3 regions of the Streptomyces sp. NPDC054872 genome follow, and region 2 is predicted to be linked to each of the others. Evidence: riboswitches for the same ligand, from Rfam matches in the RefSeq annotation. Region 2 holds a riboswitch; each other region holds the start of a gene.
What was found. Region 2 has a riboswitch for S-adenosylmethionine ahead of ACWGIH_RS19450 (glutathione binding-like protein). Riboswitches for the same ligand answer to the same signal wherever they lie in the genome.
Positions count from the first base shown of each region.

Region 1: another riboswitch for S-adenosylmethionine. It lies ahead of thrC (threonine synthase); the one in region 2 lies ahead of ACWGIH_RS19450 (glutathione binding-like protein).
Region 3: another riboswitch for S-adenosylmethionine. It lies ahead of ACWGIH_RS31620 (aminotransferase class V-fold PLP-dependent enzyme); the one in region 2 lies ahead of ACWGIH_RS19450 (glutathione binding-like protein).

Region 1 covers NZ_JBSGYY010000033.1:35,483-41,796, reverse strand. The annotation lists gene groL (chaperonin GroEL) at 1-904, opposite strand, end outside; gene ACWGIH_RS31945 (cold-shock protein) at 1,242-1,445, opposite strand; gene ACWGIH_RS31940 (MoaD/ThiS family protein) at 1,870-2,145, opposite strand; gene thrC (threonine synthase) at 2,247-3,569, opposite strand; SAM riboswitch class I at 3,587-3,721, opposite strand; gene ACWGIH_RS31930 (glucosyl-3-phosphoglycerate synthase) at 3,888-4,832, shown strand; gene ACWGIH_RS31925 (hypothetical protein) at 4,916-5,215, shown strand; gene ACWGIH_RS31920 (alpha,alpha-trehalose-phosphate synthase (UDP-forming)) at 5,310-6,314, shown strand, end outside.
Region 2 covers NZ_JBSGYY010000014.1:146,997-153,310, forward strand. The annotation lists gene ACWGIH_RS19440 (S1 family peptidase) at 153-1,298, opposite strand; gene ACWGIH_RS19445 (M13 family metallopeptidase) at 1,562-3,523, shown strand; gene ACWGIH_RS19450 (glutathione binding-like protein) at 3,592-4,371, opposite strand; SAM riboswitch class IV at 4,630-4,774, opposite strand; gene ACWGIH_RS19455 (putative leader peptide) at 5,021-5,176, shown strand; gene ACWGIH_RS19460 (LLM class flavin-dependent oxidoreductase) at 5,283-6,314, shown strand, end outside.
Region 3 covers NZ_JBSGYY010000032.1:75,714-82,027, reverse strand. The annotation lists gene qcrB (cytochrome bc1 complex cytochrome b subunit) at 1-1,258, shown strand, start outside; gene trpD (anthranilate phosphoribosyltransferase) at 1,426-2,490, shown strand; SAM riboswitch class IV at 2,565-2,681, shown strand; gene ACWGIH_RS31620 (aminotransferase class V-fold PLP-dependent enzyme) at 2,862-4,259, shown strand; gene ACWGIH_RS31615 (glycerate kinase family protein) at 4,211-5,419, opposite strand; gene ACWGIH_RS31610 (SLC13 family permease) at 5,451-6,314, opposite strand, start outside.

The DNA.
Region 1 (6,314 bases), on a different contig from region 2:
CCTCGGAGATGACGGTGCCACCGGTGAGGATGGCGATGTCGCCGAGCATGGCCTTGCGGCGGTCACCGAAGCCCGGCGCCTTGACGGCGACGGACTTGAACGTGCCACGGATCTTGTTGACGACCAGAGTCGACAGGGCCTCGCCCTCGACGTCCTCGGCGATGATCAGCAGCGGCTTGCCGGACTGCATGACCTTCTCGAGGAGCGGAAGGAGGTCCTTCACGTTCGAGATCTTCGAGTTCACGATCAGGATGTACGGGTCGTCGAGCGACGCCTCCATACGCTCCATGTCCGTGGCGAAGTACGCCGAGATGTAGCCCTTGTCGAAGCGCATGCCCTCGGTGAGCTCAAGCTCGAGCCCGAAGGTCTGCGACTCCTCGACGGTGATGACGCCTTCCTTGCCGACCTTGTCCATCGCCTCGGCGATGAGCTCGCCGATCTGGGTGTCGGCGGCGGAGATGGAGGCGGTCGAAGCGATCTGCTCCTTGGTCTCCACGTCCTTGGCCTGCTCGAGCAGGGCGCCCGAGACGGCCTCGACGGCCTTCTCGATGCCGCGCTTGAGGGCCATCGGGTTGGCACCGGCGGCCACGTTGCGAAGGCCCTCGCGGACCAGCGCCTGCGCCAGGACGGTCGCGGTCGTCGTGCCGTCACCGGCGACGTCGTCCGTCTTCTTCGCGACCTCCTTGACCAGCTCGGCGCCGATCTTCTCGTACGGGTCCTCGAGCTCGATCTCCTTGGCGATGGAAACACCATCGTTGGTGATCGTGGGGGCACCCCACTTCTTCTCGAGGACGACGTTGCGACCCTTGGGGCCCAGGGTCACCTTGACGGCGTCGGCGAGCTGGTTCATGCCGCGCTCGAGGCCGCGCCGTGCCTCCTCGTCGAACGCGATGATCTTGGCCATGTGAAGTGGTCCTCCCGGACAGGGGTGGCATGCTTCCGGATCGCGCCAGCGCCCGCGACGGACGGCCTGCAGACCTTGTGGTTCCTTGCCCCACCCGGCCTGCGGGCCTCACCGACCCGATCCAAGTTCTGTCACTCTCACTCGGAGAGTGCTAAGCCCAATGATTAGCACTCGACCCCTACGAGTGCAAGCGCCTCTTACGGATCCCAGACGTACGAGGGGGCGCCCCGGAGTGCTCCAGGGGGGCGCGCCCCCGGGGACGCACGAGGGGCCCGTACCCCTGTCGGGATACGGGCCCCTCGTCACTCGCTAAGTTCGCTGGCCGATCGCGCCGAGATCAGACGGCGAGCTTGACCATGTCCGCCTGCGGACCCTTCTGGCCCTGCGAGATCTCGAACTCCACTCGCTGACCTTCTTCAAGGGTGCGGTAGCCGTCCATCTGAATCGCGCTGTAGTGGACGAAAACATCCGCACCACCGTCGACCGCGATGAAGCCGTACCCCTTCTCCGCGTTGAACCACTTGACGGTGCCCTGAGCCATGCCTAACTCCCCTATTACTGGCCCTTGCACGGACCCGCACTTCGCGGACCCGGGTCAGACCTCACCCCCCCAATGGGTTGTGGAGGCGTGCGCCGGAACGCGTCGACCGCGGCTGAATGTATCTGTCCAACTGCCCTCTGCAACAGGTCAATCGGACGAGAATTCTGGGCACGCCTGATCGGTAATATGCGGAGAATTCACCGGAGTTCAGGGCAAGTCGGGCCAGGCAAATGCCACGAGAAGGGCAAATGGGCGGTGCACTTTGGCTACTTCTTGTCGCCCTCGGGGCGACTTCGTATATGCGCTCGGCACAAACGGGGAAGCTCGCTTCCCAACTGTACCGCGCTCAACCACATGGAATTGCCCCCTCCGTTTCTCTCGCGGAGGGGGCAACAAGGATTACGCAGGGTATTTCCTTAAAGGATCAACCACCCGCGACGGCGGGAATGATGGAGACGCCCGCGCCGTCCGGCGTGGCGGTCTCCAGGCCCTGCTCGAAGCGGACGTCGTCGTCGTTCACGTAGACGTTCACGAAGCGCCGCAGCTTGCCCTGGTCGTCCAGGACGCGGGCCGCGATGCCGGCGTGCTTGGCCTCCAGGTCGGCGATGACCTCGGAGAGGTTCGCCCCCTCGGCGGCGACCTCGGACTGACCGCCGGTGTAGGTGCGGAGAATGGTGGGGATGCGGACCTTGACGCTCATGGATTCACCTCGGGGTGTGTGGGGCCCCTTCAGGGGCGCGGGGAACTGCGCGAGGACGGACCACGACCGCCGTCGAGAACGGCGGTCAGGCCCTACGGCGCCTAGTCGGCGAGCCCGGCGGCGCGGAACGCGTCGAGGCTCGGCTTGATCGTGGCCGTCGCCTGAGAGGTCTCGGCAACAGCGTCCAGGGTCTTGAGACCGTCACCCGTGTTCAGGACCACCGTGGTCAGCGAGGGGTCGATGAGCCCCGCCTCGATCAGCTTCTTGGTGACACCGACCGTCACACCCCCGGCGGTCTCCGCGAAGATCCCCTCGGTCCGGGCGAGCAGCTTGATCGCGTCGACGACCTGCTCGTCGTTCACGTCCTCGACCGCACCGCCCGTGCGACGCGCGATGTCCAGGACGTACGGCCCGTCGGCCGGGTTGCCGATGGCGAGCGACTTGGCGATGGTGTCCGGCTTCTGCGGGCGCACGACGTCGTGCCCGGCCTTGAAGGCGGTGGACACCGGCGAGCAGCCCTCGGCCTGGGCGCCGAAGATCTTGTAGGGCTTGTCCTCGACGAGGCCGAGCGCGATGAGCTCCTTGAGGCCCTTGTCGATCTTCGTGAGCTGCGAGCCCGAGGCGATCGGGATGACCAGCTGGTCGGGCAGGACCCAGCCGAGCTGCTCGCAGATCTCGTACGCGAGGGTCTTGGAGCCCTCGCCGTAGTACGGCCGCAGGTTCACGTTCACGAAGCCCCAGCCCTCGCCGAGCGGGTCGCCGATGAGCTCGGAGCAGAAGCGGTTCACGTCGTCGTAGTTGCCCTCGATGCCGACGAGCTCGCCGCCGTAGACCGCGGCCATGACGACCTTGCCCTGCTCCAGGTCGTGCGGGATGAACACGCAGGAGCGGAAGCCGGCGCGGGCCGCCGCGGCACCGACGGCGCCCGCGAGGTTGCCGGTGGAGGAGCAGGAGAGGGTGGTGAAGCCGAAGGCGCGGGCCGCCTCGATGGCCTGCGCGACGACGCGGTCCTTGAAGGAGTGCGTCGGGTTGCCGGAGTCGTCCTTGACGAACAGCTTGCCCTGCTCGACGCCGAGCTCGCGGGCGAGGTTGTCGGCCTTGACGAGCTTGGTCCAGCCGGGGTTGATGTTCGGCTTCTCGGCGACGTTCGCCGGGACGGGAAGCAGCGGGGCGTAGCGCCAGATGTTGTCGGGGCCGGACTCGATCTGCTTGCGGAGCGCCTCGGGGTCACCGGTCGGCAGGTCGTACGCGACTTCGAGCGGGCCGAAACAGGCCTCGCAGGCGAAGATCGGGCCGAGGGCGTAGAGCTCGCCGCACTCGCGGCAGGAGAGGCCCGATGCGGGGCCGAGGTCCACGGACCCCCGGTCAGCAGCCGTGGTGGTGGAGGGGGTGGTGTCGTTCGTTGCGACAGTCTGCGCAGCCATGGAGGCGAGGCCCTTTCTCCTCATCTTCCTCGCGACGCATCTCGCCGCGAGACGGAATTGGCACCTTCCCCACCGAGACCTCGCGTGCGCGGTCGGCGGGATGGTTGCCGGGGCTTCAACGGGCCGTATCCCTCTGCCCCTCTGGATGAGCGGTATGGCGCCGGGCTTCAGGGGCCCGAGGCATTTGTTACGCGATGACCCCGGCATGCGATGGTCATCGGCGTTGTTCAAGACTGTAACCGACGGCCTGGACCCTTGAGATAGTCGTCCGAACCGCGAGATGGATCACATGTAGGCCACACACAGGAGGAGCCACCCGTGCTGGAAGAGGCCGAGCGCTGGCTGACCAGGCGTTCCTGGTCCGTTGCCGACCGTCCGCTCAGCGCACTCGTCGCCGCCAAGCGGGCGTCGGGGGCCTCGGTGAGTGTCGTCCTGCCCGCGCTCGACGAGGAGGGGACGGTCGGCGAGATCGTCGCCGAGATCCGCCGGGAGCTGGTCGAGAAGGCCGCGCTCGTCGACGAGCTCGTGGTGATCGACTCCGGCTCGCGGGACCGTACGGCCGAGGTCGCGCGGGAGGCGGGCGCACGGGTCGTGCACCGGGACGCGATCCTGCCGCGCGTGCCGTCCGTGCCCGGCAAGGGCGAGGTCATGTGGCGCTCGCTCCTGGTGACCGGCGGTGACATCGTCGCGTTCGTCGACGCGGACCTGAGGGAGTTCTCGGCGGACTTCGTGACGGGCATCGTGGGCCCGCTGCTCACGGAGCCCGACGTGCACTTCGTGAAGGCGATGTACGACCGCCCCCTGGGCGAGACCGCAGGCCAGGGCGGCCGGGTGACCGAGCTGATGGCGCGCCCGCTGCTCAACATGCACTGGCCCCAACTGGCGGGATTCGTGCAGCCGTTGGGCGGCGAGTACGCGGCGCGCAGGTCTCTTCTGGAGCGGCTGCCGTTCCCCGTCGGCTACGGAGTGGAGCTGGGGCTGCTCGTCGACGCGCTGCACACCGTGGGCCTCGACGCGCTCGCGCAGGTCGATGTCGGGGTGCGCAAGCACCGGCACCAGGACGGGCAGGCGCTCGGCCGGATGGCGGCGGCGATCTACCGGACGGCGCAGCTGCGGCTCGCGCGCGGCCATCTCGTACGGCCCGAGCTCACCCAGTTCGAACGGGGCGAGCAGGGGTTCGAGCCGCGGACCCATTCGGTGGACACGGAGGAGCGCCCGCCGATGTGCGGCATCGCGGAGTACACGGCTCGCCGCGTGGCGTAACCACCCCGAGCCGGGCATTTTGTCTACATTCCCCACTTATGTGGGTCAGACGAGCAAAGGGAAGCGCGCTACGCGTCGGTGCCGTGGCCTTGGCGACGGCCGCCCTCGCGGCTGGAGCACTCGGCGCGGCCATCGCGCCCGCCGCCGCGGCGGATGCCGGCACCGGACCGAGGATCAGCCACACCGACGACATCACCCGGTGGGCGCAGGAGCGGCCCGCGCCACGGGAGCGAGGGGGCGAGCCCGTGCGCCGGGAGGGCGCCACGGGGCAACTGGCCAAGTCGGGCAGCGACTCGGACACGATGCTGTACGCGGGTCTGGCGATCTCCCTGTGCGCCCTGGGCGCGCTGGCGGTGGCGGCCGCGAGGAGCAGGCGTGACTAGCCGCCACGGCTGAACCGGCGCCGATTGTGTACGGCCGGGCCGTCGGGGTCCGGCCGTACGTTTGAGTGCCCGCCCCAGGGGCTAGGTTCGCCACATGGTCTCCGAGCACGCCTCCGCCCAGGTCCTCGTCGCGTCCAACCGCGGCCCCGTCACGTACACCCTGGAGGAGAACGGGGAACTGACGGCCAAACGGGGCGGAGGCGGGCTCGTCTCCGGGCTCAGCGCGATCGGCGACTCCGACAGCGGCGACGCGACCCTGTGGGTCTGCGCGGCACTGGGCGACGGCGACCGGGAGGCCGTGCGGCGCGGGGTGGGTGAGCCGGGCGTGCGGATGCTCGACATCGACCCGCGGGTGCACGCCGACGCGTACAACGGCATCGCGAACTCGGTGCTGTGGTTCGTCCACCACATGCTCTACCAGACGCCGCTCGAACCGGCCTTCGGCCCGGAGTTCCGGGCGCAGTGGGCGTCGTACGAGGCCTACAACCGGGCCTTCGCCGAAGCGCTCGCGCAGAGTGCGGGCGCGGACGCCGCGGTCCTCGTCCAGGACTACCACCTGGCGCTGGTGCCGGGGATGCTGCGGGAGCTGCGCCCCGACCTGCGCATCGGCCACTTCTCGCACACGCCGTGGGCGCCGGTGGACTACTTCCGGATGCTGCCGGACGACATCGCGGAGCAGCTCCTTCGCGGCGTCCTGGGCGCCGACCGCGCGGCGTTCCTCACGGGCCGGTGGGCGGACGCGTTCACGGAGTGCTGCGTCGCCGTCCTCGGTGGTACGTCGGGGACGCGGATCGGGGTGCACGGGCTCGGGGCCGACGCGGACTTCCTGCGGGAGCGGTCGCGGCGGGCGGACGTGGAGGAGCGTCTTGTCGCGCTGCGGGAGCAGATCGGGGGCTCCGGCGACCGGAAGGTGATCGTCCGGGTGGACCGGACGGAGCTGTCGAAGAACATCGTGCGGGGGTTGCGGGCGTACCGGGAACTGCTCGCCTCGCGGCCCGAGTGGCGGGAGCGAGTCGTGCATGTCGCGTTCGCCTACCCGTCGCGGCAGGATCTCGCGGTGTACCGCGACTACACCGCATCCGTGCAGGCACTCGCGGAC
Region 2 (6,314 bases):
GTTCCGGGACCAGTTCGTTCCTGGCAGTGGCAGCCGCAGTCCTTCCTCCGGGGTGAGCGCGGTGAACCCGGTTAGGGCCATCCAGCCGCCAGGACTCACCACGGCGGCGTACGCGCCGGACCCTCCCGCGGGCCCGGCGCGATCCGCCGCCGTCAGGCGGTGTGCAGGGTCAGGCCGTAGCGCCCGAGGATCTCGTTGATGGGCTGGTGCCAGGTCTCACCGCCGCCGCCGCAGTTGCCCCAGCCGCCCGAGGTGACGCCCTGGGCCTGGTCACCGCTGATGAACGAGCCACCGGAGTCGCCCGGTTCGGCGCAGACACTCGTCTTGGTCATCTGGTGGACGGCGCCCTGGCTGTAGTTGACGGTCTCGTTCTTGGCGAGGACGGTGCCGCAGTGCCAGTGCGTGGTGGAGCCGGAGCGGCAGATCGACGCTCCTACGGGTGCCTCCGCCGAGCCCCGGACGAGCTGGTCGGAGACGGTGCCCCAGCCGAGCACCACCGGGACGGTCCACCAGCCGTTGCCCACGCTGACGTACGCGTAGTCGTTGCCGGGGAACGAGGAGCCCTGGAAGCTGCCGATGTTCGAGCCGTCCCAGCCGCGCACGCCGGCCCCCGCCTGCCCGCAGTGGCCCGCGGTGACGAACCCTCCGTGCACGGAGAAGCCGATGGAGCAGCGGACGTTACCGGTGTAGTAGGGGTCGCCGCCCACGGTGCCCGCGGCGAAGGTGCTCGGCGCGGTGCCGACCGTCTCGACCTGGACGGGACCCGCCTTCCGGGCACGGTCGACGAACCGTTGGACATCGTTGTCGTTCTTCTGAGCAGCGACGACGTTCACCACGACCTTGTTGCTGCGCGGCGCCACGTGCCAGCTGCTGACGCCCTTGGGTGCGTCCAGTGCGTCGATCCGCTCCTTGGCGGCGTCCAGTTCCTTCGCGCTGTGGCGGACCACGCGGACGGCGGCGCCGGTCTCGCGCAGCGCGTCGGCCTTGCCCGCGCTGGTGGTGGCGACGGTGAGCTTCGCGGTGCCCGCGTCGTACCAGGAACCCGCGTACGTGGATCCGGCAGCGCGCTGCGCCGCGCGGTCGACGCGGGTGGCGGTCTTCTCGGCGGCGAGACGTTCGCGCGCCTGGCCCGCGGTGAGTCCGAGGTCGTCCTGGAGGGCGGTGAGCATGCCCGCGGAGGCCGGGGGAGCGGCGGGGGCGGGGGCGGCGCCGGCGGTGGAGGTGAGCGAGGCGCTTGCCCAGGTGCCGACCAGGAGCAGGGAGGAGAAGGCGATACGGGCTCCGGTTCTGCGTCTCATGGCAGTGCCCTTTCTGTCGTTCCGTCGAGGTGGGGAGGAACAGGGTGATGAGAGCGCTCTCACGATGAGTTCAGGCGGAGCATAAGAGCGACTCGGCAGTCATGTCCATACCAACTGAGCGCTCTGGCCCGGCAATTGGAGCCGGAACGCGGAGGGGGAGGCCGTGACGGCGCGGCATCCGTGTGAGTGCGTCGCGGGGTGAGGCCAGGTCGGCGGTGCTCGGGCGATCGTGCTCGGGCCCCGTGTCCGCGTAGGGTGCGTGGATGAGCATGCTGGATGACGCCCACGCGGGCATGAACCCCGAGATCCGGCCGCAGGACGACCTGTTCGGCCACGTCAACGGTCACTGGCTGGAGAACGAGCCGATCCCCGAAGATCGCTCCAGCTGGGGCCCCTTTGTGCAGTTGGTCGACACGGCCGAGGAACAAGTGAAGGTGATCATCCAGGAGCTCGCGTCGGCCGTGACGGCAGGCGCCGTCCCGGATGACGCGAGCAAGATCGCCACGCTGTACGCCTCCTTCATGGACGAGGAGACGATCGCCGCCCGCGGGCTCGCCCCGGCACAGCCCCTGATCGACGAGGTCAACGGGCTGCGGGACACCCGGGAGCTCGCGGCCTTCCTCGGCCGTTTCGAGCGGATCGGCGGCTCCGGTCTCTTCGGCTCCTACATCGACTCGGACGACCGCGACTCCGACCGCTACCTCTTCAACGTCCTCCAGGGCGGCCTCGGCCTGCCCGACGAGTCGTACTACCGCGAAGAGAAGTTCGCCGAGATCCGCGAGAAGTACGTCGCCTACCTCACCGAGCTGCTCACCCTGGGGCGGCACGCCGCGCCCGCCGAGGCCGCGCAGGCGGTCCTCGCCCTGGAGACCCGGCTCGCCGCCGGTCACTGGGAGCGGGCCGAAACGCGTGACGTGCAGAAGACGTACAACCTCCTCACCCTGCACGAACTGATCACCCTGGCACCGCACTTCGACTGGCGCGGCTACGTCGAGGGGCTCGGTGGCTCGGACGCCACGATCGCCGAGACGTGCGTCCGTCAGCCGTCCTACCTCCGCCACCTGTCCGCGGTCCTCGACGAGGTGCCGATCGAGCAGTGGCGGGACTGGACGCTGGTCCGGGTGCTTCGCTCCTGCGCGCCGTACCTCACGGACGCGTTCGTCCGGAACAACTTCGAGTTCTACGGCCGCACCCTCAACGGCACCCCGGAGCTGCGCGCCCGCTGGAAGCGGGCGGTCGCCTTCGTCGAGGGCTGCATCGGTGAGGCGGTCGGCAAGGAGTACGTGGCGCGGCACTTCCCGCCGAGCTCCAAGGCGATGATGGACGATCTCGTCGCCAACCTCCTCGAGGCCTACCGTCAGTCGATCGCCCGGCTCGACTGGATGACGGACGAGACGAAGGAGCGCGCGTACGAGAAGCTCGCCACGTTCCGTCCCAAGATCGGATACCCGGACACGTTCCGCGACTACTCGGCCCTTCAGGTGTCCGCGGACGACCTGCTCGGCAACGCGCAGGCGGCGGACGCCTTCGAGTCCGACCGTCAGCTCGCCAAGATCGGCTCCCCGGTCGACCGCGACGAGTGGTTCATGCTGCCGCAGACGGTCAACGCCTACTACAACCCGGGCACCAACGAGATCTGCTTCCCCGCGGGCATCCTGCAGAAGCCGTTCTTCTCGCCCGACGCCGATCCCGCCGAGAACTACGGCGGCATCGGCTCGGTCATCGGCCACGAGATCGGCCACGGCTTCGACGACCAGGGCGCGCAGTACGACGGCGCGGGAAACCTCAACGACTGGTGGACCGCGGCCGACAAGACCGCGTTCGAGGCGAAGTCGAAGGCGCTGGTCAAGCAGTACGACGCGTTCTCACCCCGCAACCTGCCCGGTGAGTTCGTCAACGGCTCGCTGACGGTGGGCGAGAACATCGGCGACCTGGGCGGCCTGACCATCGGTCACACGGCGTACAAGATCGCGCTCAACGGTGCCCCGATGCCCACGAGCGACGGCATGACCGGCTCCCAGCGGCTCTTCATGAACTGGGCCTACTGCTGGCGCACCAAGCGCCGCAGGGAGCAGGAGCAGCAGTACCTCACCATCGACCCGCACTCGCCGCCGGAGTTCCGGGCCAACATCGTCCGGAACCTCGACGAGTTCCACGAGGCGTTCGGGACGGCGGAGGGCGACGGCCTCTGGCTGGACCGCGCGGAGCGCGTCCGGATCTGGTGATCCACCGGCGGCCGCGGCGCTCCTGCCGCGGCCGCCGTCTCCGCGCCGCTCGTGGGCCCGTGGGCGCACTACCTCAGGGGTGGGGTGGAGAGCGGGGAATGGGTGGCGCGGGAGGCACGCGGGGCCTTGGGGCGGGGGCCGTTGGTGTGGAAGGCCGGATGGGCGTACAGGCGGCGGACGTAGGCGCGGACGTGGGGGTGGGAGTCGTCGGGCTCAGCAGCGTCCGCAGTGGGGTGGACGAGCGCGGCCCACAAGTCCACGTCCACCGAGGTGAGTTCGTCACCCACGAGGTACGGGTGGGAGGCCAGTCGGCTGTCGAGGCGGTTCAGCGTCTCGTCGGTGAGCGGGCTCGCGAGGATTTCGTGCCAGGTGTCGATGCGCGCTGCCAGGGCCGGTGGGCGCAGGAGGGGGCCGCTGCCGTGCGCGGCGAGGCGGCAGGCGAGGTCGCGCAGGATGTCGGGCGTGTGGTTGCTGACCACGTGCCCGCTCCAGCGGTCGCACAGGGCGGGAACGGTCAAAGGGCCGTCGAAGTGGTGCTCGGTGGCTTGGTAGCAGCGGTGCAGTGAGTCGAGTGCCGCCGCGGTGGCGTGCGGTGTCAGGAGCGTCGTGGTGACCGACTCCCGGAGCCCGAGCAGGTCGAGGGTGACCGAGACGCGCAAGGAGCGCGGACATCCGGCCGAGAGGTACAGGTGATAGCGGTGCGGCGCCGGGTAGAAGCCGCCGGCCAGGTCGGCGCCGATGCGGCTGCGGATCGCCGCGGGACAGCTGCCGCCCGGGACGGGTTCGTGCGGGGAGTACGGATCCGTGAGGGACGTCGGGCGGGAACGGTGCGACGTGGTCTCGGGCATGGCTCTCCAGACAGGTGAGGGGGCGCCGACCGCGCGCAGGGCGCCGGTGGCACAGCGGAGGGAGAGGGGGGTGCGTCGACGTCAGACGGCTGGAGCCGTTGCGCTGCACACGCGCAACAGGTCGATGTGCAGCCGTCTCGTCAACAACACGCGGGGGCTGGGCCGGGGCGCGGACAGGAGGGGCCGCTGGGTGCCCTTCCTCTCACCGACCGCCCTGGACATGTCCACCAGCCCTGCCGTCGAGGCCCGTTGCAACCGGGGCCGCACTTGCCCCGCCGCCACGGCGGGACCCGGTCGTCACCCGGGGCACCCCGTCGCGGCGGAAGGGTTGCCTGCCAGCGGGCCGGGGCCGATGAACCGCTCGGGCAGGGAGCCTGCCGGGCGGGCGCTGACAATCGTGACCGTCCCCGGAAGTCTGGGTCCGGGCACAGGGCTCCGTCAAGAAGGCCGTGCGACTCCCAGCGCGAAGGCGGAACAGAAGCAGTGACCCGGCGGTTGTCCTTGACGAAGACGTACGACGAGGCGCGTACGGCGACGCGAGGACGCCCGTGATCGACGGGCATTGCGCACCGCTGCGACCTCACGTAACGTCCCGAGCAGGTCACGATTGTCGGCGTCAAGCCCTGGCCCACGGACGGAGGTGACGGACATGTCGGCGGTCTCCGCTGTGCCGTCCACGTCGTCCGCGCTGCCGCCCGTGTCCGCCCCGCGTGTCATCACGGTCGCCCCCAGCCGCCAGGTGCATCTGTACTCCCGGCCGCACATCGACCTCCAGCGCGTCGCCGGCGCGCTCTGTCGTTCCTGACCCGTCACCCCGCCGCCGCACCCTCGAAGCCGAGGGGCCGGTGTTCTCGTACGGTCGATCAGGAAGGCACACCTTCGTGTCGTCATCACCTTCACCCTCATCCGCGTTGCCCTCTTCCGCTCCCCCCGCTCCTTCGCTGCACCTCGCCGTCGCGCTCGACGGCGCGGGTTGGCACCCCGCCGCCTGGCGCGAACCAGTGGCCCGTCCAAGGGAGTTGCTCACCGCTCGGTACTGGGCCGATGTGGTCACCGAGGCCGAACGCGGCCTGCTCGACTTCGTGACGATCGAGGACGGACTGGGGCTCCAGTCCTCGCGCTTCACCGAACCCGACGAACGCACCGATCAGGTACGAGGGCGCCTCGACGCCGTCCTCATCGCCGCCCGCGTCGCGCCCCTGACCAGCCACATCGGCCTTGTGCCGACCGTGGTGGCCACGCACACGGAGCCCTTCCACACATCCAAGGCGATCGCCACGCTCGACTACGTCAGCGAAGGCCGCGCCGGCGTACGGGTGCAGGTGTCCGCACGCCGCAACGAGGCCGCGCACTTCGGGCGCCGCACGCTTCCCGCCCTTGATGCCGTCGAGGACCTCGGCAGGCCGGACGTACGGGAGCTGACCTTCGACCTCTTCGACGAGGCGGCCGACTACGTCGAAGTCGTGCGCCGCCTCTGGGACAGCTGGGAGGACGACGCGGAGATCAGGGACGTCGCCACCGGCCGCTTCATCGACCGCGACAAGCTGCATTACATCGACTTCGAGGGCAAGCACTTCAGCGTCAAGGGCCCCTCGATCACGCCCCGGCCGCCGCAGGGCCTGCCTGTCATCAGCGCGCTCGCCCACGAGGGGCCGACGGATGCCCCGTTCCGGCTCCTCGGCCGCTCGGCCGACATCGGATACGTCACCCCGCGCGACACCGGGCACGCACGCGCCATCGTCACCGCCGTCCGCGCGGAACAGGAAGCGGCCGGGCGCGCCGACGAGTCCCTGCATCTCTTGGGCGACCTGGTGGTGTTCCTCGACGACGACCCGGCCGCCGCCGCGGCCCGCCGGGAGCGCCTGGACGCCCTCGCCGGTGACCGGTACACCAGTGACGCGCACATCTTCACGGGAACGCCCGCACAACTGGCTGACCTTCTG
Region 3 (6,314 bases), on a different contig from region 2:
GGCGATGTTCGTGCACATGATGCGCGTCTTCTTCACGGGTGCCTTCCGCAAGCCCCGCGAGGTCAACTGGGTCTTCGGCTTCCTGCTGTTCGTCCTGGGCATGTTCACCGGCTTCACCGGTTACTCGCTCCCTGACGACCTGCTCTCCGGAACCGGTGTGCGCTTCATGCAGGGCGCCGTCCTGTCCGTGCCGATCGTGGGCACGTACCTGGCGATGTTCCTGTTCGGCGGGGAGTTCCCCGGCGGCGACTTCGTGGCCCGGTTCTACTCGGTGCACATCCTGCTGCTGCCGGGCATCATGCTCGGGCTCGTGGTGGCGCACCTGATCCTGGTCTTCTACCACAAGCACACCCAGTTCGCGGGTCCCGGCAAGACGAACAAGAACGTCGTCGGCATGCCGCTGCTTCCCGTGTACATGGCGAAGGCCGGAGGCTTCTTCTTCCTGGTCTTCGGTGTGATCGCGGCCATCTCGGCGATCGCCACGATCAACCCGATCTGGGCGCTCGGTCCCTACCGTCCGGACCAGGTCTCCACCGGAGCTCAGCCCGACTGGTACATGGGCTTCTCCGAAGGCCTGATCCGTGTCATGCCGGGCTGGGAGATCAACGCCTGGGGTCACACGCTCGTCCTGGGCGTGTTCATCCCGCTGGTGATCTTCCCGCTGGTCCTGGTCGCGATCGCGGTCTACCCGTTCATCGAGTCCTGGGTCACCGGCGACAAGCGCGAGCACCACATCCTGGACCGCCCGCGCAACGTCCCGACCCGTACGGGCTTCGGCGTCGCGTGGATCACCTGGTACATGGTGCTGCTGATCGGTGGTGGAAACGACCTCTGGGCCACGCACTTCCACCTGTCGATCAACGCGATCACCTGGTTCGTGCGCATCGCCTTCTTCGTGGCACCGGTCCTCGCCTTCGTCATCACCAAGCGGATCTGCCTGGGTCTGCAGCGGCGTGACAAGGAGAAGGTCCTGCACGGCCGCGAGTCGGGCATCATCAAGCGCCTGCCGCACGGTGAGTTCATCGAGGTCCACGAGCCGCTCAACCAGGAGCAGCTGCACACGCTCACCGCGCATGAGCAGTACGCGCCGCTCGAGATCGGCCCCGCGGTCGACGAGAACGGCGTCGAGCGCAAGGTGTCCGGTTCGCAGAAGCTCCGGGCCAAGCTCAGCAAGGGCTACTACGGGGAGGACAACCAGATCCCCAAGCCCACCACCGAGGAGTACAAGGAGATCACCAGCGGCCACGGCCACCACTGATCCTCCGAACGCTCTGACGTTCTGACCACGGTCGCCACGGCGAGAGCCCCGTCCCATGCATCCAGTGCATGGACGGGGCTCTTTGCCGTCCCCCGGGCTGGATAAGGTGTTCCCGTCCCCGTGTACCGGGATGCTTTCTTCCTACGCTGACGAACCCAGGAGCGGCTATGAGCGCTGTGACCCCCGCAGGAGGCAACACCGCGGCGGCCCGTTCCTGGCCGGGTGTGCTGAACGGCCTGCTCGAAGGACGTGACCAGAGCACCGAGGACACGGCCTGGGCCATGGACCGCATCATGCGGGGCGAGGCGACCGACGCGCAGATCGCGGGCTTCGTCGTGGCCCTGCGGGCCAAGGGCGAGACCGTGGAGGAGATCTCCGGCCTCGTACGCACGATGTACGAGCACGCCAATGTGATCGAGGTGCCGGGGCGGACCGTCGACATCGTCGGCACCGGTGGCGACGGCGCCAAGACGGTCAACATCTCCACGATGTCCGCGATCGTGGCCGCCGGCGCGGGCGCGAAGGTCGTCAAGCACGGCAACCGCGCGGCCTCCAGCGCCTCGGGAGCCTCCGACGTCCTGGAGAAGCTCGGGGTGAACCTGGAGCTGCCGCTGGAGCGGGTCGTCGAGGTGGCCGAGGAAGCGGGGATCACCTTCTGCTTCGCCGTGAAGTTCCACCCGGCGCTGCGGCACGCGGGTGGGGCGCGCAGCCAGCTGGGCATCAGGACCGTCTTCAACGCCCTCGGTCCGCTCACCAACCCGGCCAAGGTGCGGGCCCAGGCGGTCGGGGTCGCCGACCCGAGGATGGCGCCGATCGTGGCCGGGGTCTTCGCCGAGCGCGGGAACTCCTCCCTGGTCTTCCGCGGCGACGACGGCCTCGACGAGCTGACGACCACGTCGACCTCCCGGGTCTGGGTGGTGCGGGACGGAGCCGTGCGCGAGGAGGCCTTCGACCCGCGGGACGTGGGCATCGACCTCGTCCCCGTCGAGGCGCTGCGGGGCGCCGACGCCTCGTACAACGCCGAGGTGGCGCTGCGCCTCCTGGACGGCGAGAAGGGCCCTGTGCGGGACGCCGTCCTGCTCAACACGGCGGCGGCCCTGGTGGCCCTCTCGCCGGGTGAGGGGACCCTGGTGGAGCAGATCGGCGCCGGCATCGCGAAGGCGGCCGAGGCGATCGACTCCGGGGCGGCGAAGAAGGCCCTCGAGCTGTGGGTGGCCGCCAGCAACAGGTGAGTGTGGTGCCTACCGCAGTCCGGATGCCGGACTGCGGTGGGCACCGGGAAGATCGTGTGGCAAGATGCTGCGCAGGTCATGAGTGACAGCGATTAGGCCCCGGCTCGCTGTCCGGCAACCCTCCGTCCGTGGCGGGGTGCCCCGGGTGAAGACCAGGCCGTACGCAGCAAGGCGTATGGCAAGCGCGGACCCCTGCGCACTCGATGAGTGTCGTACCCCTGGGGTCCTGGTCCTCAAGGGAGCAGTCTCGTGAGCAAGCGAATGCGATAGGGCTTTCCGGCCCCTTTTCCGCACCCCCTTTTTCTTCGTCACTGCGGCGCCGTACGCGCGCATCCGCAGTGAACTCGCCTGCCTTCCCACGGGAGTTCGCCATGTCCGCACGCATCGTCGCCACCACCGAAGCCGCCTCCGCCGAGTCCGCCGACCCCTGCTGTGCCGCGCCGCTGCCCGTCCTCGGCCGTGACGTCACCGTGCCGCTCGTCACCGGCGGCGAGGTGACCTACGCGGCGCTCGACTACGCGGCCAGCGCCCCGGCCCTGCAGCGGGTGTGGGACGACGTGGCCGCCTACGCGCCGTACTACGGCAGCGTGCACCGCGGTGCCGGTTACCTCTCGCAGCTCTCCACCGACCTGTTCGAGAACAGCCGCGTCACCGTCGCCGAGTTCCTCGGCTGCCGCGAGGACGACCAGGTCGTCTTCACCCGTTCGACCACCGACTCGCTCAACCTGCTCGCCGCGGCGCTGCCCGCCGACTGCCAGGTCTTCGTCTTCGAGACCGAGCACCACGCCTCGCTGCTGCCCTGGCGCGACGCCCGCGTGACGTACCTGAACGCCCCGCGCACCGCCGACCAGGCCGTCGCCACCCTGGAGCGCGCCCTCGCCGACCGTGACCCCTACGGGCCCGCCCTGGTCTGCGTGACCGGCGCCTCGAACGTCACCGGTGAGCTGTGGCCGGTCAAGGAGCTCGCCGCCGCCGCCCACGCGCACGGCGCCCGCATCGTCCTTGACGCCGCGCAGCTCGCGCCGCACCACCCGGTCTCCATCAGCGAGCTCGACGTCGACTGGGTCGCCTTCTCCGGCCACAAGCTGTACGCGCCCTTCGGCTCGGGCGTCCTCGCGGGCCGCTCCGACTGGCTGCGGGCCGCCGAGCCGTACCTCGCGGGCGGCGGCGCCTCGCGCAAGGTCGCGCGGCGCACGGACGGCGGCGTGGACGTCGAGTGGCACGACACCGCCGCACGTCACGAGGCCGGTTCGCCGAACGTCATCGGCGTGTACTCCATCGCCGCCGCCTGCAAGGCGCTCACCGAGGCCGGCTTCGACGAGCTCGTCGCCCGTGAGCGCCACCTCATCGCGAGGGTCCGCGAGGGCCTCGCCGACGTGCCCGCCGTGAAGGTGCTCTCGCTCTTCGGCGACGACGCGCCGCGCGTCGGCGTCATCTCCTTCGTCGTCGACGGCTGGAACAGCTCGCACTTCGCCGCCGCGCTCTCCGCCGAGTACGGCATCGGCGTACGCGACGGCCTGTTCTGCGCCCACCCGCTGGTGCGCACCCTCCTCGGCAGCGACCCGCAGACCCAGGGCGAGTGCGGTGCCCCCGAGGCCGCGCCCGGCGAGAAGTCGCTGAACGCGATCCGCGTCAGCTTCGGCGCGGGCACCCCGGACGAGCACGTGGAGCGTTTCGTGCGCGCCGTCAAGGAGCTCGTGGCGGATGGCGCACGCTGGAACTACCGCACCGAGGACGGGCGTTGCGTGCCGGACACCAACGCCGCCTGAGCCTTGGCCCGCCCCTTCAGGCGTGAGCCCAGGACGATCATCCGCAGGGCCCGCTCGGTCGCGTCGGTGAGGAATTCGCCGCCACGCCCGAGCGCCTCGGTGAGCGAGACCGGCGCGGGCAGGATCGCGCTGTAGGCGTCCACGCCCTCCGCCCGTACGTGGTGGGCGCCCTGGCCGATGGTGCCCGCGAGGACCAGGACCGGGCGGCCGAACCGCTTGGCCCGGCGCGCCACTTCGGCCGGGACCTTGCCGCGGGGCGTCTGGTGGTCGAGCGCGCCCTCGGCGGTGACGACGAGGTCGGCGCGGGCCAGGCGGGCGTTCAGGTCCAGGTGGTCCAGGAGGACGTCGAAGCGGGGGAGCAGCGCGGCGCCGAGTGCCGCGAGGCCGGCTCCCAGGCCGCCGGACGCGCCTGTTCCGGGGCCGAGGGCGAGGTCCCCCGTGGCGTGCAGGTCCCGGGTCAGGACGTGCGCCCAGTGCTCGAGGCCCGCCGCCAGCTGTTCGACCTGCGTGGGCGTGGCGCCCTTCTGGGGGCCGAAGACGCGGGCGACGCCGCGCTCACCGGTCAGGACGTTGAAGGGGTTGCAGGCGACGCGGATCTCGGTGTCCCGCAGGCGGGGGTCAAGGCCTGCGGGGTCGATGCGGCTCAGTCGGATCAACTCCCGTCCGCCGCACGGAAGTTCCCACCCGTCCGCGTCCAGGAGCCGGGCGCCGAGTGCCTGGAGCGCTCCCGCGCCCCCGTCCGACGTGCCGGAGTCGCCGCAGCCCACCAGGATGCGGCGGGCGCCCGCGTCGAGTGCGGCACCGATCAGTTCACCGACGCCGTACGTCGTCGTGGCGCCCGGGTCGCGCAGATCGCGGGGGACGAGCGAGAGCCCCGCCACGGCCGCCATCTCGACGACCGCCGTACCGTCCGGGAGCAGCGCGAAGTGCGTGCCGATCCGCTGGCCGACGGGACCGGTGGCGGGCAGCGCGACCAGGCGGCCGCCGCCCGAGGTGGCCAGGGCGCGCGCGGTGCCCTCGCCGCCGTCCACCAGGGGGATCAGATCGGTCTCGGCGTGCGGGACGACGCGGCGTACTCCTTCGGCGATGGCCTCGGCCGCGGACTGCGCGGACAGGGACTCCTTGAAACCGCTGGGGGCGATGGCGAAGTGGGTCAGCACGTGGGTCTCCAGAGTGGACGCAAGGGCGGGATCAGCGGACGGGTACGCCGAGCAGCGGCCAGAGCGCCACGGCGAAGAGCAGGACGAGGGCGGCGGTCAGTGGCGCCAGGACCGCGGAGAGGCGCAGCAGGTCGCGCGGGGTGTAGGTGGGGGTGCCCGGGATGTCGGCGAAGAGCGTGACGGGCTTCGCGGAGGCGGGCAGGGTGTGGCAGAAGCCGGCGGCGGCCGTGGAGGCGAGCGCGGCGGCGACCGGGTTGACGCCCGCGCCGACGGCCGCCGCGACGACCAGCGGGACCAGGACGGACGAGCGGGCCGAGCGCGACTGCAGGACCAGGTGCGCGGCCGTGCTGACCGCCACCACGAGGGCCAGGAAGAGCCAGGGCGGCACATCGAGCGGCACTCCGCCCACGAGCCACTTCGCCGCCCCCGACTCGGCGAGCGCGACGCCCATCGCCATCGTCGCCGCCATGAAGAGCAGCAGCGCCCAGGGCACGGTCTTCAGCGCGTCCTTGAGGCGTACGGTGCCCAGGGCGGGGGACGAGGCGACGACCGCGCCGATCAACGCGACGACGGCGGGCGGGACTTGGTGCAGCGGCTCGCTGCACCACAGGGCGACGACCGTGGCCAGGAGGAGCGCGCAGCGGGTCTCGGCGGGCTCCCAGGCTCCGGTGACCGGCTGCTCGCTGTGCTCCTGGAGCTGCTCGACGGTGATGTGCACCGGGCCCTCGCGGTCGGCGCGCCGTGTCGTCGTCAACAGGACTGCCTCCGCCGCCAGATGGGACGAGGCGATCGCGAGCGGAAGACCGAGCAGCATCCACTGCGTGAAGCCGATCCGCTCCCCGGTGGCCTCCCACAGCACGGACACCGTGATCAGATGCGCGCCCGCGCCGATCAG